DNA from 3 places in the Halomonas sp. A3H3 genome. Region 1 is predicted to be linked to each of the others. Evidence: predicted binding sites of a transcription regulator. Region 1 holds the regulator's gene; each other region holds the start of a gene.

What was found. Region 1 encodes PhoB, which activates phosphate uptake and scavenging genes when phosphate is short. Its sites were predicted from a motif close to TGTCATANNNNTGTCANA; they were not measured.
Region 2: a site for PhoB is predicted at 3,212-3,229, ahead of HALA3H3_RS04600 (esterase-like activity of phytase family protein). Genes of this name have one in related genera too.
Region 3: a site for PhoB is predicted at 1,858-1,875, ahead of HALA3H3_RS10690 (putative 2-aminoethylphosphonate ABC transporter substrate-binding protein). Genes of this name have one in related genera too.

The regions. Positions count from the first base shown of each region.
Region 1 covers NZ_HG423343.1:1,895,238-1,903,115, reverse strand. Annotated here, with positions in the region: gene phoR (phosphate regulon sensor histidine kinase PhoR) at 1-898, opposite strand, end outside; gene phoB (phosphate regulon transcriptional regulator PhoB) at 901-1,590, opposite strand; gene ubiA (4-hydroxybenzoate octaprenyltransferase) at 1,716-2,606, opposite strand; gene HALA3H3_RS08385 (chorismate--pyruvate lyase family protein) at 2,642-3,217, opposite strand; gene HALA3H3_RS08380 (NAD(P)/FAD-dependent oxidoreductase) at 3,355-4,545, shown strand; gene HALA3H3_RS08375 (HU family DNA-binding protein) at 4,654-4,926, shown strand; gene HALA3H3_RS08370 (hypothetical protein) at 4,926-5,282, shown strand; gene HALA3H3_RS08365 (LysR family transcriptional regulator) at 5,361-6,305, shown strand; gene HALA3H3_RS08360 (aldehyde dehydrogenase family protein) at 6,284-7,834, opposite strand; gene HALA3H3_RS08355 (NAD(P)-dependent oxidoreductase) at 7,834-7,878, opposite strand, start outside.
Region 2 covers NZ_HG423343.1:1,055,543-1,063,420, reverse strand. Annotated here, with positions in the region: gene lptF (LPS export ABC transporter permease LptF) at 1-323, shown strand, start outside; gene lptG (LPS export ABC transporter permease LptG) at 323-1,387, shown strand; gene HALA3H3_RS04615 (RDD family protein) at 1,453-1,926, shown strand; gene HALA3H3_RS04610 ((2Fe-2S)-binding protein) at 2,085-2,291, shown strand; gene bfr (bacterioferritin) at 2,483-2,965, shown strand; gene HALA3H3_RS04600 (esterase-like activity of phytase family protein) at 3,318-5,489, shown strand; gene HALA3H3_RS04595 (carbon starvation CstA family protein) at 5,716-7,185, opposite strand; gene sodC (superoxide dismutase family protein) at 7,374-7,878, opposite strand, start outside.
Region 3 covers NZ_HG423343.1:2,403,265-2,411,142, forward strand. Annotated here, with positions in the region: gene HALA3H3_RS10675 (bifunctional diguanylate cyclase/phosphodiesterase) at 1-275, shown strand, start outside; gene HALA3H3_RS10680 (HAD family hydrolase) at 378-1,103, shown strand; gene HALA3H3_RS10685 (UTRA domain-containing protein) at 1,096-1,806, shown strand; gene HALA3H3_RS10690 (putative 2-aminoethylphosphonate ABC transporter substrate-binding protein) at 1,926-2,960, shown strand; gene HALA3H3_RS10695 (putative 2-aminoethylphosphonate ABC transporter ATP-binding protein) at 3,007-4,131, shown strand; gene HALA3H3_RS10700 (putative 2-aminoethylphosphonate ABC transporter permease subunit) at 4,128-5,822, shown strand; gene HALA3H3_RS10705 (2-aminoethylphosphonate--pyruvate transaminase) at 5,886-7,046, shown strand; gene phnX (phosphonoacetaldehyde hydrolase) at 7,046-7,864, shown strand; gene HALA3H3_RS10715 (EamA family transporter) at 7,861-7,878, shown strand, end outside.

The DNA of each region.
Region 1 (7,878 bases):
TATGACGTTGATGCGATAGGGCCAGCGCATCATCACAAACGCTTTGCAGTAAAGGCTCGAGTGGCAGTGGATGATGATCTTGGCCGCCCTGGTCAATTTCCAAACGCGAGAGCAGCAATAAATCGTTGACCAGATTCTGCATCCGCTGGGTCTGTTCCTGCATTTGCTGAATACTACGTCCCAAGCGCGGCGGAAGCTGGTCGGAGATATCACTGTAGGTTTCCAAATAGCCGGAGAGAACGGTCAGCGGCGTACGTAACTCATGGGAAACGTTGGCGACAAAGTCGCGCCGCATCTGCTCAAGACGATGCAAGCGGGTGATATCGCGAGCCATCACTAAGCGTTCGTCGTCACCATAGAGGGTAATTTGATACTGCAGGATTCGCCGTTCATCAATCGGTGAGGTGAGCGTTAACGGCTCACTGTAGTTACGCGAATTAAAATAGCTGATAAAGCCCGGGTCGCGCAGCAGGTTGGTAATGTGTTGACCACGATCATGGGCGGTTTGTAGCCCCAGCATGGCGGTGGCGGCGCTGTTCCACCACTCCAAATCACCGTGGCGATCAAGCATGACCACGCTATCACGCATTGCTTCAGACGACTCTTGAATACGTGCCAAAGTAGCCCGCAGACGGCTTTGGGTGATGCGCTGACTTTTTTGATAGCGGTATAAACGATCGAATAGCTCGCCCCACATCCCGCGAGCGGCAGGCGGTTCATCGTTAGGGTGGAGGGTGAGCCACAAATAGAGTTCGCGTAACTGTCGTAAGTGGTAAAACAGGCATCCCGCAAGCCCTGCTGCGAGCCCCAGCCCAGCCGAGCCCAACAGCCAGCCCAAGCAAGTGCCCAGCGTGGCCAGCCACGCTATTCGCCACAGCTCACGACTCCATAAACGCACATTTACACCCGTGCAGAGAAACGGTAACCGGTACCCCGAACCGTTTGGATCAGGTTTTGATGCACGTCACCCAGCGCTTTACGCAAGCGGCGGATATGCACATCGACCGTGCGCTCTTCAACGTAAACATTGCCGCCCCACACTTGGTCAAGCAGCTGGCTACGTGTGTAAGCGCGCTCTTGGTGAGTCATAAAAAACTGCAGCAAACGGTACTCGGTGGGGCCCATTTCCAGCGCTTTGCCGTGGGCACTTACCCGGTGGCTCACCGGATCAAGCAGCAGGCCGTTAATCTCAATCGGGTCTTCAACGCCACGTGGCGTCGCACGGCGCAGCACCGCTTTTAGCCGTGCCACCAATTCCCGGGGTGAAAAAGGCTTGGTGATATAATCATCGGCACCGGCTTCAAGCCCTTGAATTTTATTATCCTCTTCGCCTTTCGCGGTGAGCATAATAATCGGGATTTCAGCGGTGGTTTCTTCACGTTTTAGGCGTCTCGCCAGCTCAATACCGCTAGTGCCGGGCATCATCCAGTCCAGCAGCAGTAAATCGGGTTGGTGGTCGACCACCATGGCATGGGCATCCTGGGCGTTATCCGCTTCGAGCACGCGATAGTCAGCCATTTCCAGCGCTACCGCGATCATCTCGCGAATCGACGCCTCATCATCGACAATCAGAACGGTCTTGGCGGTCATACCAGAGCCTCACGGTGTTCAAAGAAACTAGTTCAAAGAAAAACAGTTCAAAGATAAACAGATCAATGACATGTCAGTGACGATAACACCATGACTTGATGACAATTACATGACAATCGCCTCGATCAGCCAGCCGCAGGCCACCAACTTAGCGCGATACCGGCAAAAATCAGCAGTCCCGACCAGTGATTATTGAGAAACGCCTGGAAGCAGGCATCCCGCTCCTGGTCGCGAATTAAGCGCTGCTGATGCAGAAAAGTCGCTGCCATTGCCGCTAGCCCTAACCAGAAGAAACCACCTAAACCAACCCGCCAGCCTACCCAAGCCAGCAACCCCAGGGTGGCTAGCTGGAGTAAGCCGATAATCAAACGATCCGCATTTCCAAACAGCACGGCCGTCGATTTAATGCCAATTTTTAAATCGTCGTCGCGATCGACCATGGCGTACTGGGTATCGTAGGCCACTGTCCAGCACACATTAGCGCAGAATAGCAGCCATGCTTCCAGCGGCACGTGGCCGAGCACGGCGCCAAAAGCCATCGGAATTGCCCAGGAAAAAGCCGCGCCCAGCACCACCTGAGGAAAGTGGGTATAGCGCTTCATAAACGGATAAATAATCGCCAGCAGCACCCCGCCCAGCGAGAGCAGCACCGTAAACCAGTTGGTCAGTAATACCAGAATAAACGCAGCGGCCACCAGGGCGATAAACAGCAGTTGAGCTTCGGTTTCGCTGATACGGCCCGTCGCTAGCGGACGTTGTTTTGTGCGTTTCACATGCCCATCGAAGTGGCGATCCGCATAGTCATTGACCACGCAGCCCGCAGCGCGCATCACATAAACGCCGGCCACAAAAATCAGCAGCACATTTCGCCCTGGTACACCTTCCGCAGCCACCCATAATGCCCACAGCGTCGGCCACATCAAAAGCCATGTGCCTATCGGCCGATTCAAGCGCATCAGCTGTAAAAAATCTGCCACGCGAGCCCATCCCTTCGGCCGCAACAGTGAACGATCCATGCTTACCTCACGAAGAATAAGATGCAGGCGCTAGCCTAGCGCGAAGGCAGGCCAAGATCATCCGCCATCGCCGTCAAAAAATACTCTTGCACTAATAATGACAGACTGCCGTGCTTACAGCCGTGATAAAAAACAGAGCGCCTTCCCCAGGCACAGCCTTCCTGTATGCCGTTGACGCTAGCAAACTGGGGGGAATGCGTCGTTACTTCCAATGGCCCACGCACTAAACCCGGCTGGCGAAATAGCCAACTACCTAGCGAGCGCTCGCCCAAGCACTCTAGCCGTTGGCCCTTTACCTGTGAGAGCGGGGCGACCGAGCGCGCCACCACCCATGGCGTTCCATCTAAGCACAGCGCCACTTCCCGCAGCCAGGCGTAACGCTTGGCACCAATGCCCAGCGCCTGAGCCTCATCCTGGCGCGGCCAACCAACCCCCTGGCGCAGCAGTCGTACTCGAAACGGCTTCTCGCCACCTGCGACCATTAAGCGGGCGGTTAACGAGTCGGTGGAGGCAACCCACTGCCACCAGGAAGCACTCATCGCCGGGCGCGCCGCATCAATCGGGCGCCAGCGGGAAAATAGAGGAGTTTGCCGAAAAGCAGCAGCCGTCACCGAGTTCTCCAGGGCAATTAACGGGTTGGCTAGTGTAACATGGGCACTGAAAGGCTTTTGTTTCAGCAACTTTTTTAACGACTCGGTTTAGCGCTTCTTTTTTCGCAATCTTATTTAGCAACTTTTTTGGTGTCTGCATGCCCGCCACCCAAACACAGAAAACCTCTTCGCACGCTGCGCTGGTGATTATTGGCACTGGAATGGCAGGGGTTGGCCTTGCCCGGGCGTTGCGCCGATTGGGCGACCAACGCTCAATCACGCTGGTGAGCGCCGACAGCGGCGATGATTACAGCAAGCCGTTGCTCTCCACCGGCTTCGCCAAGGGCCTGGTGCCCGAACAATTAGCCCAGCGCAGCGCTACTGACCTGGGCGAAGAGCTAAATGCCCAAATGGTTATCCACACCCAGGTAACCGCACTGGATGTGGATAACCAAACAATTCTGCTCGAAGGCGGCATGGTGCTCGGCTACGACACACTGGTACTGGCCACTGGCGCTGCACCACGGGTGCCCTTCAGCATTGAACCCAGCGTAGCCCCACGCTGCTTTACCATTAACGACCTGGATGACTACCGCCGCTTTCACACGGCGCTAGGCCAGGGCCCTGCACGGGTGGCGATTGTTGGCGCGGGGCTGGTCGGCTGTGAATTTGCCAACGACCTCCACGCTGGCGGCCATCGTGTCAGCCTCATTGCCCCAGAAGGAACCCTACTTCCTCGCTTGCTGCCACCGCCCTTAGGGAACGCCCTAGGCGATGCCTTTAGCGAAGCAGGTATCCATCTTCACCTTGCACGTTCGATTGATTCGATAGCGGCCGAAAGCGGCGAAGATATCGTATTACGTCTGGATAACGGCGACGCTGTCAGCGCTGATCTCGTGTTGATGGCAACCGGCCTTGTACCTCGCACAGCACTTGCCGAATCGGCTGATTTAAACGTATCACCTGGCGGTATAGTCGTTGACCGCCAGTTGCGTACATCGCACCCCAATATCCACGCCCTGGGCGATGCAGCCTGCGTAGACGGTGTTAATGCCATGTACGTGCAGCCACTACAAGCCAGCGTTAAGGCGCTGGCGGCAACCCTTTCAGGCGCGCCCACGCCGGTTAGCTTCGGTGCTTGGCCGGTAGTGGTTAAAACGCCGCTGCTACCAGTGGTGGCCTACCCGCCAACGAACACGCCTGAGCACTGGCGAATTGAAGGCGAAGGCGGTGATATCAGTGCCTTGGCTGAAAATAAAGACGGTCGTTTGATTGGTTTTGCGTTGACAGGCGGCTGCGTGAGAAGGAAAGTGGAGCTTTCCAGAGCAGCACCTGCACTGCTAGGCTGATTTTCGTCGCGTTCACGACTAGGCTAGAGAAGCTAACCTAATCGGCTACGCACCCAACAACATGCATTTGTTTGATGTTTGATTTCTTTTAAAAAGGGGAGATTCCTTATGCGCAAACCTGCACTCGCTGCAGCCATCGCTGAAAGTGCCGACCTATCCAAAGATAAAGCTGGCCAAGTGCTGAACGTTATTCTGGATGAGATCACCAACAGCGTTGCTAAGGGCGAAGATGTCGCTTTGATTGGTTTTGGTACCTTCACGGTACGTGAGCGCGCAGCACGTACCGGCAAAAATCCGCAAACCGGTGCCCCGCTGCAGATTCCGGCCAGCAAAAACGTTGCCTTTAAGCCAGGCAAAGGACTTAAGGACGCCGTTTCTTAATGAAGCTCAAGCTGACGCTGTGGCTACTGGGCGTACTGCTCAAACGTGCCCTGCGCCGCAAGCCGCGCTTTCGTGAACAGTTAGAACGCATGCGCGGCCTGGACTGGGGGATTGCCACGGAAGATCTAAGTATTGCCCGCCACTACCGGATGACACCGAAAAGTATCAGTACCGGCAAAGGGCTGCCTGTGGACTTAGATCTTGAGCTACGCTTCCGTGATCAGAATACCGCCTTGAAAGTGCTCAAAAAGCCAACACAGCAGGCCTTTCTCGACGGCATGATAAACGGCGACGTGCGCTTAGTGGGTGATTCCGCCGATATGAATAAGCTGCAAAAACTACTCAAGTATTTGTAGCGGTTTACGATTGGCATAGGGTAACGGCTTAGATTAAATAAATTTAGGCTGAACAAGGTAGAGGTATAAAAGCTATCGATGGACATACCTCATCAACGCCTCGTTTACTTTCGCGTTACCCTTGAGTCTGGCTCCGTGCGCCGCGCAGCGGCGCGCTTGGATATTGCTCCCTCGGCGGTAAGCCGGCAAATTGCTTTGCTGGAAGAAGCCTTGGGAGCGACGCTTATGGAGCGTCAGCGCGACGGCATTTCGCCTACTCCGGTAGGCGAAATGCTGCTTGAGTACTGCGAGCGCCGCGGCGCCCTTGATGAAGGGTTTATTGCGTCACTTGAATCGTACCAACGCATGGAAACCGGCAAGATATCGCTTACCGTCGGAGAAGGGTTTGTCAGTGACCTAGTAGCATCCCCACTGCATGAATTTACCCAACGCTATGCGGGCATTCAGCTCGATATCCATACCGCAGGCACCTCGGGCATTATTGACGCCATTGTCGGCGATCACAGTCATATCGGCTTGATGTTCCATGAGCGTACCCATCCCCAGCTGCGTTTCTGGTCATCTACTCCTCAGCCACTCATGGCTATTCTATCGCCCAACCACCCCTTAACCAGCCAAACGTCACCGCTCACGCTTACCCAGCTTAGCGACCAGCCCATGGCCATGTGGGACACCACTCATGGGGTACGTCAAATGGTCGACCAAGCATTCCAGCAATCACGCATAGCCCCGCGCATGGCGATGAATACCAACTCAATGGTGATTCTGGCCCAATATGTGCGCAGCGGCATGGGCATTACACTGTTACCCGCCTTTGCCGTCGCCCACGATTTAGAGCTCGGTACGTTAGTGGCGCGCCCGGTAGATAATCCGCTTTTTCAGCGCTCCCAGGCCCACATGGTCACGCGGGTAGGCCGCCAACAGCCCAAGGCCAGCATTCTGCTGCTACGCCACCTGCAGCGCTGGATGCAGGCGTTTCGCGCCCCAGGCTCGGTAAGCGATCAACCAACACCACTGCCGTAACCGAACGCCACACTGGCTTCAGGGGCTGTTTCCACCCAGACGCTTTGCGGCACCGTATATTCGCGCAGGCCATCCAAGCCGCTGGAGCGACCGAAGCCGCTATCGCCAAAGCCACCAAACGGTGACATCACGCTGATCGCCTTGTAGCTATTGATCCATACCGTACCAGCACGCAGTTGCCCAGCTACGCGATGCGCTCGCGCTACGTCCTGGCTCCAAACGGCGCCAGCCAAGCCAAAGCGGGTCTCGTTGGCGAGCTGAATGGCCTGATTTTCATTGTCAAAGGCCATGGCCACCAGCACCGGACCGAACACTTCTTGTTGAGCAATCTCCATATCCGGCGTGACATCGACCAGCACGGTAGGGGCGATAAAGTAGCCCTGAGCCTCGGTAGGTAATCCCTCTGGCCGTTTACCGCCCGTTAACAACGTTGCGCCAGCGGCTACCGCCGCGTCGATCATGCGGGTGACCTGCTCAAATTGGCGGTGATTCTGCAAAGGCCCCATGCGGGTCGCTTCATCGTTAGGCAGGCCCACCGAAATCTGTTCCGCCGCCCGCGCCAAACGGCTGGTGACTTGCTCAAACACCGGGCGCTCGATCAACAGCCGCGAGCCCGCCACACAGCTCTGGCCGGCGGCGGCAAAAATGGCCGCCTGGGCACCCGCAACGGCTTCATCCAGCTTGGCATCGGCAAACACAATATTGGCGGATTTGCCCCCCAGCTCTAACACGCTGGGCACCAACCTCCTCGCGCCCGCTTCAGCAATCATGCGACCACTCTGGGGAGAGCCCACGAACACCAGTTTGCTGATGGCAGGGTGGTCGGTCAGCGCTGCGCCGGTCGACTTGCCCAGCCCGTTGACGATATTGATCAGCCCTTTAGGAAGTCCGCCGCTTTCAAGTAGCTTGGCAATCACCACCGATGAAAAGGGCGTCAGTTCGGAAGGCTTTAGCACCACACCATTGCCCGCCGCAATGGCAGGGGCTAACTGCCAGGCACAGGTGAACATCGGGGCATTCCAGGGGGTAATCTGCCCCACCACGCCGTAAGGTACATGGCGCACATAGTTAAGATGCGAGGTAGGCACTGGAATCACTTCGCCATGCTGCTTGTCGCACCACCCCGCGTAGTACTCGAACATCTCGCGTACTTTGCCTACTTCAGCCCGGCAGTCACGAATCGGCTTACCGGCCACCACACTTTCCAGCTGAGCCAGCGCCTCTTCATGGCCCGCCAGGCCGCGTATGGCGGCATTCATGCGCCGTCCACGCTCGCTGGCGGTTAGCGCCATCCATTCGCGTTGGCCTCGCTGTGCCGCTTGGGTAGCACGCTTAATCAGTCCAGCACCCGCATCGCGATAGCTCACCAGCGTTTCGCCGGTGGCTGGATTGGTCAGGGTGATCACGTCCCCCTCTCCCGCCACTAAACCGCCATCAACCCAGTTGCTCAGCAGCGTGGTGGCCGTTAATCCAAAACCTTCGAGTAGCGTGGCAAGGTGATCTTGGGCATGTTGGCTAAGTGCGTTCATTACTGCTCCTCCGCCTGGCTGGCACGCGCTAATATCGGCGTGGT
Region 2 (7,878 bases), 840 kb from region 1:
CCACTACGCCTGCGCTATGGAGTAATCCAAGCCCCCGTGCCCAAGCCCAGTGGCAGTGGCGGGCAGGGCTCCCGCTTATGGTGTTTGTGCTGGCCTTGATGGCGCAGCCGCTTTCCCGGGTTAATCCCCGCCAGGGGCGCTTTGGCAAACTGCTGCCCGCGGTATTTTTATACGTCGCCTATCTTAGTCTGCTGCTCGCGGTTGTCGATGCGATTGGCAGTGGCACTTGGTCCACCACGCTGGGCGTGTGGCCAGTCCATGGGCTGTTTTTAGGGCTGGGCCTATTATTGCTATGGCGCTCGCAACGCAAGGGGATGCGATAATGGTGCTTGACCGTCTTGATCGTTATATCGCCCGCAACGTGCTGGCGGCCATTATCGTCGTTCAGTTCGTGCTGCTGGGGTTGGATATTACCATCGCTTATATCGATGATTTAGGCGATGTGCAGGCGGGCTATACCGCCTTCGATGCGCTGCTTTACCTGCTAATGCGCACGCCTTGGCGATTCTATCAGTACGCCCCGGTAGCCGTATTAATTGGCGCGCTGATTGGCTTAGGCAGCATGGCTTCCAGCAATGAGCTTACCGTTATGCGCGCCGCTGGGCGTTCTCTGGCGCGCATTGTATGGGGGGTGATGAAACCCGTGCTGGTGGTCGTGGTCGTGGTGCTGTTAGTTGCCGAATACGTTAGCCCACGCACCGAGCAGTATGCCGAGGCGTGGCGGCTGGAAAAACTCCAGGGTGAAGGCGCTGTGTTGACCAGTCGCAGCGGCTGGCAGATAGAGGGTGACAGCGTCTACCGTTTTGGGGCAATTCGCGCGGATAACGTCGTGCTCGATTTAACCCGCTATCGCTTTGATGACCGCCAACTGGTCGAAGCCACTTACGCTCAGCGCGCACACTGGGAAAACGATGCCTGGCGTTTGGAAAACGTCGCTACCACGCGTATTTTTGACGATCACACCGAGTCTGAGCAGATGGCAAGCATGGGTTGGGACACCTCTTTCACCCCCACCCAGCTAGAGAGGCTGCTGCGCGATATTGAGAGTCAGGCGCCCAGCGAGCTTTGGGCCTATGCCCAGTTCCTTGAAGAGCAGAACCTGCAGAATGATCAGGCACTGCTGTATTTTTGGCAGAAGATGCTGATGCCGCTCACCATGGGGTCGCTGGTGCTGATTGCCGCCTCCTTTGTATTTGGCCCGCTGCGCACCGTGGCCGCTGGTACTCGGGTGTTTTATGGCGTTGTCACTGGGCTGAGCTTTAAGTACGTTCAGGATCTACTGGCGCCCGCCTCGACGATATTTGGCTTTTCACCCGTCTGGGCCGTACTGGTGCCGACTCTGGCCTGCGCTGGGGTCGGGATCTACTTTCTACGTCGCAATGGTTAATGCCGCAATAGTAGCCATCACAGCCTCGTATCGTCCAGAAACAGCCAGCAACCACGAAGAGAACTATGCAAACACGACGCTTTACTCAGTTGGACAGCGTATGGCCAGCCGGTCTTGGCCGACGACTGGGCGCCATGCTGTATGACGGCTTTTTGGTCACCGCGATTTGGATTGCGGTGACCGTCGTGCATATGCTGTTTTTCCGCTATGTGCTGGGTCAACAGCCCGAAGAGATTGGCACTACGGCCAGCGATGTTTTGAGTTTGCAGCTCTTGCTGGTGTTTTTTGTCACGCTGTTTTTTGTTTTCTCCTGGTCGCGCGGTGGTATGACCTTGGGTATGCAGGCATGGCGATTACGGGTGCAAACGGTAGACGGGTATTCACTGAACTTGAAGCAATGCCTCATCCGCTGCGCGGTGGCGTGGCTCTCGCTGCTGGCGTTTGGTTTGGGCTACTTATGGGTGCTGTTCGATAAACAGCGGCGTAGCTGGCCGGATATTGCTTCCAACACGCAAACGGTGGTTTTGCCGAAAAAATAATTTCAGCTGGTATGGGGCAAAAAGTGCTTTTACGCCAGTACGTTATTTTGCTGCTCTTGCTTATTAAGACGAATGGATAGCAAAAAGCAGTCATTTCTACTTGATAAGATGTATGCGAATCATTTACATTCATCTCATGATTTTTATGAGGTGTCGCCATGTACGTTTGCGTGTGCAAGGGAGTAACCGATCATCAGATTCGCCAGCACGTTAGCGACGGAGCGCGCAGCTGGCGAGAAGTACGCGAGGCAACCGGCTGCGCAACGCAGTGCGGTAAGTGCGCGTGCTACGCTAAATCAATTACCCGCGATGCCGTTCAGGAAGCACGTCAAGAAGCCGATATGGGCCTTGCCTACGCCGTGTGACGCGAATCACTATTGTTAGGGTTATCTTTAGCAAATAACTGATTTGCTTGAACTTTTAATCATCTTATCTATACTCTCAGAAACGCTGGGGGTATAGCTATTTGCGCCTATACTCTTCTCCAAACGTAACTGCTTGATCGTATTGTCTAAACTAGATTAAACATCAGCATTACAGTAGAAAAGGTGACGTCATGAAAGGTGATACGAAAGTTATTGAGCATCTCAATAAGGCGCTCGGCAACGAACTGGTTGCGATCAATCAGTACTTTTTGCACGCCAAGATGTACAAAGACTGGGGCCTAAAAGCACTCGCCAAGTGGGAATACGATGAGTCCATCGAAGAGATGCAGCACGCTGACAAGATCATCGAGCGTATCCTATTCCTGGAAGGTATTCCCAACCTGCAAGACCTGGGCAAGCTGCACATTGGCGAAAACGTCAAAGAAATGCTCGAAAGCGATCTAAAAATTGAGCACGATGGCCGCAACGACTACATCGAAGCCATCACCTATTGTGAAAGCGTTAAAGATTACGTTACCCGCGACATGCTCCGCGATCTGCTCGCCGACGAAGAAGACCATATCGATCACATCGAAACGGAACTTGGTTTGATCGACAAGGTGGGTATTCAGAATTACATGCAACGCCAAATGCAGATGGCAGGCGACGAGTAAAACGCTATCGCGCGTATGTCGCGTATGTATAGAAGTAAGCTAGCAACCAAAACTAGCTAAAAAGCAGCCAGTCAGGGCTAACTGACTGGCTGCTTTCGTTCTAAGGTCTCCTTTAACCTATCGATTTTCCTGCTTCCCTTTTCCCCTATGCGTTCCTTCACTACTTACCCATCTAACATTTTTGCGGCAACTTGGATTTCGCGCTGAGGTGTGCCGATAGCCAACGGCGCTAACTTAGCCAGTGAGTGTCATAAGCCTGACATCGTTATGATGTTGGATGGTTAATCGGACATAGCAAGTTTAATAACTTAATCAGTCGTTTCTTAAGCTTAGGCAAGGGATTAACTCCATCATGATACTCAAACGCAGACCAACCCTGTTGGCGCTGGCTGCTGTGCTGGCCGCCACGCAAGCGGCAGGCGCGGCAGATCAACATTTCAACCGCATCGCCAGTTTCGCGGTTCCCGATAACATGGCCGAGGGCGAGGATCGTACACGCGAGACCGCGCCTGAAATCATTGCTGCTTCCGGTGATGGCATGACGCTGGTGTATACCGATAGCCCGCTGGGCGTGATTGGGCGCATCGATATCAGCGACCCGGCTAATCCGCAACCGCTGGGTAATATCGTTATGGACGGCGAGCCTACGGCCGTATCGGTGCTCGGCAATATGGCCTATGTCGGAGTGAATACATCGGTTTCCTACAGCGAACCTTCCGGGGAGCTGCGCACGGTCGATTTAGCCAGTGGCGAGATACTCGCCTCCTGCCCGCTGGACGGACAGCCCGATAGTGTAGCTTCCGCTGCGGCCCCCGATGGGCGCTTTGTCGCTGTCGCCATTGAGAACGAACGCGACGAAGAGGCGGGCGATGGACGTGTACCGCAGATGCCCGGCGGTTCCGTGGCACTGGTGAAGATCAATGCGGAAGGGCTGGTTAACTGTGACAGCCTGCTCTACGCCGACGTAACCGGGCTCGCCGAGATCGCCCCCGAGGATCCCGAGCCGGAGTTTGTCGATATCAACACCCTGGGTGAGACCGTCGTGACCGTGCAGGAGAACAACCACCTGGTGGTGCTCGACTACGCCGGTAAGGTGGTGGCGGATTTCAGCGCCGGGACTGTCGACCTGGACGGCATTGACGCCAGCGATGACGGTGCACTGATCTTCAACGAGCAGCAAGCCGAGCGTCTGCGCGAGCCGGATGCGCTGCAGTGGATCGACAACGACCACTTCGCTATTGCCAACGAAGGCGATATGGATGGCGGCGCGCGCGGCTGGACGATCTTCAACAAGCGTGGCGAGGTGGTATACGAGTCAGGTACTTCATTCGAGCGCGCGGTGATTGAAGCGGGTCACTACCCCGATAAGCGTTCGGATGCCAAAGGCAGCGAGCCGGAGGGGATGGAGTTTGCGGTGTTCGAAGGTACGCCCTATGTCTTCCTGCTTTCCGAGCGCGGCTCGCTGGTGGGCGTTTATGACGTTAGCAACCTGGCCGAACCGCAGCTCACCCAGCTACTGCCCTCGGGCCTGTCTCCCGAAGGCGCCGTGGCGATTCCCAGCCGTGGCCTGTTAGCCACCGCCAATGAAGGGGATCTGGGCGAAGACGGCGGCCCCCGCGCCCATGTCATGATTTATCAATACCAGGATGCGCCAGCGGTCTATCCCACCCTGACCTCGGCGGGCGCTGATGAACTGATCGGCTGGGGCGCACTTTCCGGTTTGGTCGCCGCTGATGACATGCTCTACGCGGTCAACGACAGCTTCTACAGCGCCCAGCCGCGCATCTTTACCATCGACCCCTCAGCCTCCCCGGCGCGGATTACGGCAGCACTGGACGTGACCCGCAACGGTGAGCCTGCGCTAGGGCTGGATATGGAAGGCATTACCACCGATGGTGAAGGTGGCTTCTGGGTCGCTTCCGAAGGTAACGACAAAGGCCTTGCCAACACCCTTTATCATGTGGGTTCCGACGGCGAGATTATCCAAGGAATTGCACTGCCCGAGGCGCTCGCTCAACAGGCATTGAAGTGGGGATTAGAAGGCGTCACGCGCATTGATGATCAACTGTGGCTGGCGGTGCAGCGCCCTTGGCAGGATGACCCCGAGGGCATGGTCAAGCTGCTGCGTTTTGATATCGACAGTGGCGAGTGGGCCGCTGTTCATTACCCGCTGGATAACGTGGAACAGGGTTGGATTGGCCTCTCCGAAATCACTGCCCATGGCGATTGGCTGTATCTGATCGAGCGCGACAACCAGATCGGCGCCGAGGCTAAGGTTAAGCAAGTGACCCGCGTTGCCCTCGACGGCCTGCAACCCACCCCGCTGGGCGGTGAACTGCCGGTGGTCGAGAAACAGCTAGTGCGCGACCTGATTCCCGACCTAGCCAGCTACAACGGCTTTGTGGTGGACAAGATTGAAGGAATGGCGGTCAACGATAATGGCAACGCCTGGCTGGTCAGCGACAACGACGGTGTGGACGATAGTTCCGGCGAGACCTACTTCTGGTCGATACCGCTAGAGTAGTCCCTGCCTGTATTCGTCTATACCGCAGCAGCATGGAAGCGATAAACATGAGGAGTAGGGGAGAAAAGGTAGGATAAAAGAGATAGGAGAAAAAGCGAGGGCACGCATCAAACACGGTTATGTGGCTGATGTGTGCCCTTTTTTGTGGCGTGACTCTTGTGTGGAGAGTGTCTTGTGAAGAGCGTCCTGTGAAGAAAGTGTGGCGGTAACGTTATGGAGCGCCTAACTATTTAGCGGCAATCGCCTCACCGCTGTCCACAAACTGGCTTGGTACCGCCGGCTCATCAACAGCAAAAGTTGCCCGGCTTAGGCGACGGACACGCTTCATAAACAGCGCAATGCAAAGGAGTGTGCCTAACGCGGCCACCACATAGCTTAGCTGCAGCGGTAGACCAAAACCGATCGGCGCGTAGGCTAAGTAGGTAAACGTGGCCATGGTCATAAAGGTGGCTGGGATCGAGGTAATCCAGTGAGGCTTACGCGACAGCACCAGGTACATGGTGCCTACCCACAGCGCGATCACGGCGGTGGTTTGGTTCGCCCAGGAGAAGTAGCGCCACAGCAGTGTGAAGTCCATGTGCGTTAACGCGTAAGACACCACAAACAGCGGTAGAGCGACCATGACGCGCTTCATAATCGGCTTTTGATCGATCTTAATGTAGTCGGCGATGATCATCCGCGCGCTGCGGAAAGCGGTATCGCCCGAGGTGATCGGCAGCACAATAACGCCGAGTACCGCCAGGGTGCCGCCTATAGCGCCGAGCATGGTGGTAGAAACTTCGCTGACCACCGCAGCAGGGCCACCGGCCGCCAGCACATCGGAAAGCGACTGGTCGCCATAGAACAGGCTCATGGCGGCGGCCGCCCAGATCATCGCGATAATGCCTTCGGTGATCATCATGCCGTAGAAAATTTTGCGACCATTGGTTTCGTTTTGGGTGGTGCGCGAAATAATCGGCGTTTGGGTGGCATGAAAACCTGAAAGCGCGCCGCAGGAGATGGTTAAAAACAGCAGCGGGAAAATCGGTGCGGCGTCAGGGTGCATGTTCTGGAACGAGAGCTCAGGAATCGGAGCGCCCGTGATGATCAAGCCGATACCGATACCCGCCGCGCTGAACAGCAGCAGGGCGCCAAAATAGGGGTAGATACGGCCAATGACCTTATCAATCGGCAGCAGGGTGGCAATCAAGTAATAAATAAAGATAGCGACGATGATCAGCGTTAACGACAGCGAGGTCATATTGGCCAGCAGCGCCGCAGGCGAGGTGACGAATACCGTACCGACTAAAAGCAGCAGCAGAATCGCGAAACCATTGACCACATGCTTCATCGCTTTACCCAGGAACTTGCCGGCCAGTTGCGGCAGGTGAGCGCCGTGGTTGCGGATCGAGATCATGCCGGTCAGGTAATCGTGAACAGCACCGGCAAAGATACAGCCAATCACAATCCACACAAACGCCACTGGCCCATACAGAGCGCCGAGAATCGGGCCAAAAATAGGGCCGACACCGGCAATGTTTAATAACTGAATGAGTGAATTGCGCGTAGTGTTCATCGGCACATAGTCGATGTTGTCGCGCATGCTGAAAGCGGGCGTTTGACGCTTGCGGTCAGTGACAAACACACGCTCAACGAATTTCCCATAGGTAAAGTAGCCCGCTATCAGCAGCAGGATCGATACGATAAAGGTGATCATCTAAGGTACCTAGAGCAGTGAGGGGGATGGGCGAGCATGTCGGTGAGCATGCAAGCAGGCACTTCTTTAGCAGAGCTGAATGTACAGATAACCACTATAAAATCACAGCTAGACTTTAGTGGGCCGTAAGCAAAAAAAAGGACAGCCGAGAGGCTGCCCATTTTGTCGATTAACAACAACGGTAAAGCTTAAGACTCTACGACGCCGCAAGCCATTCGGGTGCCGCCGCCGCCCAGGTGGGGTTCATCTTTGTAGGTGTCGCCGCCTTCGTGAATCATCAAGCTGCGGCCAGGCATATCTTCCATGCTCAAGCGCGGCGCCAAGACGGGGAGATTGGCTTCGCCATCTTCATTAACGGTTAGCACCGGTAGATCGCCTAAATGACCTTCTCCATAGGGGCCTTGGTGAGTGCCGGTTTCTTCAGGGTCATAGTGTCCGCCAGCCGACAGTGCTGCGGTCATCTCGCCACTGTCATTCTCGGCGGAATCACAGCTGGCATTCTGGTGAACATGAAAACCGTAGACCCCAGGCTCAAGGCCCGTCAATGAAGGTGTCAGCAGTAAGCCGTGATCCGTATGTTCAAGGGATACGGTACCGATTGACTCTTCATTACCCTCGGTGCTGACTTTATGCATCTCGACATCAAGCGTTTCATTGGCTTGTGCCGCTGAGGTGGCGAGCAGCAGCGAGGCG
Region 3 (7,878 bases), 510 kb from region 1:
CTTCGCTTTCCTACCTACGGCGCTTCGCTGCCGACGCACTGAAAATTGATATTTCCTTTGTGCGTGAAATGCTCGAAAACAAAAATGACCGCACCATTGTTCAGGCCATCATCGCCATGGCAAAAGCGCTAGAGATGAAAACCGTGGCGGAAGGCGTTGAAACGCGCGACCAAGCGAATCTGCTTGCCGCAATGGGTTGCAATGAGGCACAAGGGTACTGGTTTGGCCGCCCGCTGCCTGCCGATGAGTTTGCGACGCAGTGGTTAACTACTTAGTCTTCTAGTTTGCTCAGCGTCGTCTTCTATTAGCGTCATCGTCCTGTCATCACCTTTGGCATACCCTACGCGCCGCCAACCCGCGATGAAAGGAGTGCTCCCATGCGCCTGGCCCTGTTTGATCTTGACGACACCCTCCTGGACGGAGACTGCAGCGACCGCTGGAATTTATGGATGATAGAGCAAGGCTGGATCAGCGATGCCGAAGCGTTTATGGCGCGGGCGGAGAAAATGCACCAGGCCTATCACGCGGGGAAGCTAAAGCTTGAAGAGTATTTGGCCATGACCCTAGCACCGCTGCGAGGGCGCAGAGTGAGAGATGTGCAAAAAGAGGTCGAGCGCTTTGTTGCCACGCACCTGCAACCGCGTATTTTTGAACAAGCTTGGGCCTGTCTGGAAGCGCACCGCCAGGCAGGCGATACCCTGGTACTGATTTCCGCCTCGTCACGGCATCTGGTCGAGCCGATAGCGACCACTCTGGGTATTGAACACGTGCTGGCGGTAGAGCTAAGCGTGGAGCACGGCATCAATGAAGACGCGCGCTATACCGGCGGCAGCGAGGGTATTTTTTCTTATCGTGGCGGTAAGGTGCTGCGCTTAAAACAGTGGTTGGCCGAGCAGCAGTTCACCCCTAGCCACACTACTTTCTACTCAGACTCCCGCAACGACCTCCCGCTGTTGCAGTACGTGGATTGCCCTGTAGCGGTCAATCCCGATCCAGTACTCGCTGAGGTGGCTAGCGTTGAAGGTTGGCGGCGATTAGACTGGCGGGCGCCCTCAAGCGCTTCGTCACCTAATGCTCTGCCAGGAAAATCGGCGCATGTCTGATGCCTACTATCTAAAGTTAACCGAACAGCTTCGTACCTTGATCGACCAAAATGCTGCCTTGTGGGAAGGAAAGCTCCCTGCAGAGCGGTCATTGGCCGAGCGCTTTGCCACCACTCGTGTGACCCTGCGCCAAGCGCTTTCACAGTTGGAAATGGAGGGCTTAATCCACCGCAGCAACCGGCGCGGCTGGTTTATTTCCCCCGCCCGTTTAGTTTACGACCCCACCCGTGACGCGGGCTTTAACGACTATGTACGTGCACAGGGGCGGCAGCCACGTACGGCAGTATTGAAGCTGGAAACCCGTGCCCATCTGCCTGCCGCGCGGGCACTGAATCTGCCGGATGACCAGCCGTTTCAGCATATTCGCCGCCGCCGCTACGTGGATGACCGCGCGGTGCTGGTGGAGTCGCTGTGGGTGGTGCCCGAGCGTGCCCCAGAGTTGCTAGATATCTATAGTGGGCAATCGCTTTGGGGGCTGTTGCGCGAGCGCTGGGGGCACTACCTGGCCAATCGCTCTATTCGCATGGTCTCAGAAGCGCTTTCGCCAATGGATGCCGAAGAGCTATTCGTTGCGCCCGGCACTGCCGGGTTAAATATTAACCGTGCCATTTTAGACGACCAGCAGCGCCCTATTGAGTTTGATGAAGAGCACTGGCTGCACGATTCGCTGTGTATCAGTGTGGAGCTATCCGGTCAGCGCTAGCGGAAACGACCTAGTCGTGGTCATCATCAGTTAAAAAAACGGTCAAACAAGCGTCATCGCAGTGTCATTTAAAGCCTGCAGACTTCTGGTCTATACCAATTAGCCAGGAGCCCACCATCATGATGCCACGCCGTTTATTCCCCTCCACCTTGCTTGCAGGTGCCGCAGCCGTTGCACTTGCTTCAAGCGCCCAGGCCACTGAATTAACCGTGTATACCGCCGTTGAGTCAGATGACCTGCAAAAATACGCCGAACGCTTCAGCGCGGCGCACCCGGATATCGAGATTAACTGGGTGCGCGACTCCACCGGCGTGATTACCGCCCGCCTGCTGGCCGAGAAAGACAATCCCCAGGCTGACGTGATCTGGGGCCTGGCCGCTACCAGCCTGCTGGTGTTGGAAGAGGAGGGCATGCTGGAGCGCTACGCTCCCGCTGGCGTTGAGAATCTCGACCCCAAATTTGTCGATGTGGCCTATCGTGATGGTGAAGACCCAGCTTGGGTGGGTATGGACGCCTGGGTCGCTGCTATTTGCTACAACACCATTGAGGGCGAGCGCCAGGGCGTGCCGATGCCGACCTCTTGGGAAGATCTCACCCAGCCAGAGTTTGAAGGCCATGTGATTATGCCTAACCCCAACTCGTCGGGTACCGGCTACCTGGATGTGGCCAGCTGGCTGCAGCTATGGGAAGAGGATCAGGGCTGGGATTATATGGATCGCCTGCATAACAACATTGCCCGTTACACCCATTCTGGCTCTGCTCCCTGCAGCCTGGCGGCCACCGGTGAAACCGTGGTGGGCGTGTCATTTGCTTTCCGCGGTGCGCGCTTGAAGTCCCAGGGTGCGCCTATTGAAGTTATCTTCCCTGAAGAAGGGCTGGGCTGGGATATGGAGGCCGCCGCTATTATGACTGGTACCGACAAGCAGGAAGCCGCGCAAACGCTTATGGATTGGGCAATCTCCCGCGATGCCAACGAACTCTATAACGAAGGCTATGCAGTGGTTGCCTACCCAGGTGTGGCACAGCCGATTGAAAACTACCCCTCCGATATTACTGACCGCATGATCGACGCCGACTTCCAGTGGGCTGCCGTCAATCGCGAACGCGTGCTGGCCGAGTGGCAGCGTCGCTACGATGGTAAAACCGAGCAATAAGCCGCGATCAGTTGCCCCGGCCAGTGTGCCGGGGCATGGAGATGTTATGCACACGACAATGACATCGCTGCTGGCGGCCGACGCGCCGATAGTGATGACCCCCACGACGCCCCATTTACGCATTGAAGCGGTGACCAAGCGTTTTGGTACCTTTACTGCACTGGACAACATTTCCCTGACCATTAACGAGGGGGAGTTTGTCTGCTTTTTAGGTCCCTCCGGCTGTGGCAAAACCACCCTGCTGCGCACTATTGCGGGGCTTGCCCGGCAAACCGCGGGCACGCTTATTCAGCGCGACAAAGATATTTCCACGCTGCCTACCCAGGCGCGTGACTTCGGCATTGTGTTCCAGTCCTATGCGCTGTTTCCCAACCTAACGGTGTTTAACAACGTGGCCTATGGGTTGCGCAACCGGCGGGTAGAGCGGTCACGCATCCAAGCACGGGTGAGTGAGCTGCTTGCGTTGGTGAACTTGACGGGTAGCGACAACAAGTACCCGGCGGCACTTTCCGGCGGACAACAGCAGCGCGTGGCGCTGGCGCGGGCACTGGCCACCGAGCCTGGCCTGCTACTGCTGGACGAGCCGCTTTCGGCGTTGGACGCCCGGGTGCGGGGCCATCTGCGCAGCCAGATTAAAGCCCTGCAGGCGCGCCTCGGGGTGACCACCATCATGGTGACCCATGACCAGGAAGAGGCGCTCACCATGGCCGACCGCATCGTGGTGATGAACCACGGCGTGATCGAGCAAGTGGGCACCCCGGCCGAGATCTACCACCAGCCTGCCAGCGCCTTTGTGGCCTCGTTCATTGGCAGCATGAACTTCCTGGAAGTGACCGCTCAGGGCGATAACCAAGCGCTGCTGGGTACCACGCCCTGCGCCTGCCTATCGCATACCCTGAAAGTGGGCCAAGCCGCCCAACTGGCTATTCGGCCCGAGGCGGTGGCACTTAGCCGTCAAGCGGGAGCGCTGAATGGTGAGGTGATCGGCATCGAGTTTTTAGGTCCCTTTCAGCGGGTCACTTTACGCCTAACGGACGTTGACCAAACGCTCATTGCCGATGTGCCTAGCCGCGATAGTACCGACCTAAGCCTTTACCAGGGGCAGGTTCTAGGCATTCACCTGCCCGCCGAAGCCGCTCGTCTTTACCCCGCCGGGAGCAGCCAGCAATGATGGCCGAGAGCTTTGTAAAATCGGCGACCAGGCCGTCGCTAGAGTCGTTGATCCGTTTATTGGCGTTACTCGCTGGCGTTGCATTGCTGGTGGTGGGGCTACTATTCCCACTCGTGACCATGCTGATCAAGAGCCTGCAAGACCGTGCAGGCGACTTTATCGGCCTGGCCAACTTCGCGTACTATTTTCAAACCCCTGCGCTGGTCAATTCGATCGCCAACTCGTTGCGGGTGGCGCTGATGACCACCGGTGTGGTGGTCGGGTTAGCGTTTTTATGCGCCTACGGGATCACTCGAACCTGCATGCCGGGCAAGCGGCTATTTCGCATGTTGGCGATTTTGCCCATTCTGGCGCCATCGCTGCTGCCCGCGATTAGCTTGGTCTATCTGTTTGGCAATCAGGGGTTTCTGCGCGATTTACTGGTCGGCCACTCGGTTTATGGGCCTATCGGCATTGTGATGGGCATGAGCTTCTGGATATTTCCCCACGCGCTAATGCTGCTGACCACCGCGCTGACCAACAGCGATGCGCGGCTCTACGAAGCGGCCGAAGCGCTGGGAACCCCCAAGTGGCGTACGTTTTTGACTATTACGTTGCCCGGCGTGCGCTACGGGCTGATTTCCTGCCTGTTTGTGGTGTTTACCCTGGCGATTACTGACTTCGGCGTGCCTAAAATTATCGGTGGTCAGTTCAGCGTATTGGCCACCGACGTCTACCGCCAAGTGGTAGGGCAGCAGAACTTTCAGATGGGCGCGGTAGTCAGCGTGATTCTGCTGCTGCCCGCGGTGCTCTCGTTTATCGTTGACCGCTGGATACAGCGGCGCCAAGTGGCGCAACTCTCGGCACGGGCCGTGCCGTGGCAGCCTAGCCCCAGCCCGCTGCGGGATTGGATATTTACACTGCTGTGCTACGCGGTGGCGGGGGCCATTGTGCTGGTGATCGGCACAGCGGTGTATGCGTCGCTGGTGCAGTTCTGGCCCTACAACTTATCGATAACCTTTGAGCATTATACCTTCCAAGGCATGGCCGATGGTGGTTGGGGGGCGTGGTTTAACTCGCTCAAGTTAGCGTTTAGCGTGGCCTTGGTGGGCACGTTAGTGATCTTCTTTAACGCCTGGCTAATCGAAAAGAGTGAAGGCTTTCGCCCGCTGCGCCAAGGGCTGCACTTTATGGCCATGCTGCCCATGGCGGTGCCTGGCATGGTGCTGGGGCTTGCCTATATCTTCTTTTTCAATCAGGCGGGCAACCCGTTTAACTGGCTGTACGGCACTTTGATGATTCTGGTGCTCAACACGTTGGTGCACTTTTATACGGTGTGTCACCTCACCTCGGTAACCGCGCTTAAACAGCTCGACCCTGAGTTTGAAGCCGTCGGGGCCTCACTGAAAGTACCGTTTTGGACAACCTTCTGCCGGGTAACGCTGCCGGTGTCGCTGCCCGCGGTACTGGATATATCGGTTTACCTGTTCGTCAATGCGATGACCACGGTATCGGCAGTTGTGTTCCTCTATAACAGTGACACGCGGCTGGCCTCGGTGGCGGTGCTGCACCTGGATGAAGCCGGTTACTTTGCCAGCGCTGCGGCCATGGCCGTGCTGATTTTCCTCACGTCTCTGGTGGTGAAGCTGCTCCACACCGCACTCACCCATGTTTTATTAAATAACGCCCAGCGCTGGCGCCATGCGTGCTAGCTGACACCTAGACAGCCGCTGTGCTTACTATTAAAGTGTTTTAAAAATCTGGTATATACCAAAATGACCGATAACGTGAGCAAGGACATAAAAGACCCCTATTTACTAACCCCCGGGCCGCTGACTACTTCCCATGCGACCAAAGCCGCCATGCTGCGTGATTGGGGCTCCTGGGATGACGACTTTAACCAAGTGACTGCCGGCATTCGCACCCAGCTGCTTGCCATGGCCGAGGCAGCAAGCGACGAGTACGCCTGCGTGCCTATGCAGGGCAGCGGCACCTTTGCTGTTGAGAGTGCGCTGGCTTGCGCCACTGATCCCAACGGTAAAGTACTGGTGCTGATGAATGGTGCTTACGGCAAGCGAGCCGGCCAACTGCTGGATACCATAGGGCGCGTCTATATCACCTTGGATAAAGGCGACTATCTGCCACCCCAGCCCAATGAGGTGGCGGCGCTGCTGGAGCAATATCCTGATATTACAGCGGTATTTTTAGTGCACTGTGAAACCAGCTCGGGCATTTTGAACCCGTTAGAGGCGATTGCAGAGGTGGTGAACGCTCATGGTAAAACGCTCATCGTCGATGCGATGAGTTCCTTTGGCGGCGTACCCATCAGCCTCGCGAAAACACCCATCGATGTGCTGGTTTCCTCTGCCAACAAGTGCATCGAGGGCGTGCCTGGATTTGGTTTTGTGATTATTCGCAAAGCGCTGCTTGAAGCAGGAGAGGGGTGCGCCCACTCACTGAGCCTGGATCTGCACGACCAGTGGTCGTATATGGAATGCACTGGTCAGTGGCGCTTTACGCCGCCCACTCACACCGTGGTGGCCTTTCAGGCCGCACTTGCCCAGCACCGGGAAGAAGGCGGTGTGCCAGGGCGCTGCGCGCGCTATACCCGCAATCGTGATGCGCTGGTAAAAGGCATGCGAGCGCTAGGCTTCAGCACGCTGTTAGAAGACGAATGGCTATCGCCGATCATCACTACCTTCTTAAGCCCAACCGATCCAGCGTTTGAGTTTAACGCTTTCTACGCGGCGCTAAAGGCGCGCGGGTTTTTGATCTATCCCGGCAAGTTGACTGAAGTGGAGAGTTTTCGTATCGGCTGCATTGGTCAGCTAGGCACCACGGTGATCGCGGAACTGCTAAGCGCCATTCAAAACACACTTGCCGAGATGGGCGTTAGCCTTTTTCCAGGCCTATCTTCACAATCAGGGAGCGCCTAATGCAGTATCAATCTCCCCAATGCTTGCAAGCGGTTATCTGTGACTGGGCAGGCACGCTGGTCGACTTTGGCTCCTTTGCGCCTACCCAGATCTTCGTCGAAGCGTTTGCTGAGCTGGGCGTGGCGATTAGCCTGGAAGAAGCTCGCGGCCCCATGGGTATGGGTAAGTGGGATCATATTCGGACACTCTGCAACCATCCGGACATCGCCGAACGCTTTGTTCAGGCGGTAGGCCACGCGCCTTCTGATGACGATGTAACGGCGCTTTATGAGCGCTTTATGCCGCTGCAGATTGCCAAAATTGCCGACCACTCGGCGGTGATTCCCGGCGCGCTCGACACCTTAACTACGCTGCGCGCCCAGGGGCTGAAAATCGGTTCCTGCTCTGGCTACCCGGCGGTGGTGATGGTAAAAGTCGTCGCTTTGGCTGCGGATAACGGCCTGCAAGTTGATCACGTAGTGGCGACGGATGAGGTGCCCAATGGCCGTCCGTATCCTGCTCAGGCGCTGGCCAATGTGATCGCGTTAGGCATCAGCGATGTGGCAGCGTGTATTAAAGTGGACGACACCACGCCGGGCATTCTTGAAGGGCGCAGCGCGGGGATGTGGACGGTGGCGCTTACCTGCTCGGGCAATGCGCTGGGGCTAACCTATGCGCAATATCAAGCGTTGAGTGATGCCGAGCGCCACGCCGCCCACGAGCGGGTGGCCGCGCAATTTGCCCCCTCAGCACCACACTACTGCATTGAGACCATTGCCGAGCTACCTAGCGTGGTCGATGCCATTAATACACGTCTTCAACAGGGAGAGCATCCTTGAGTCCAGCCGCGCTT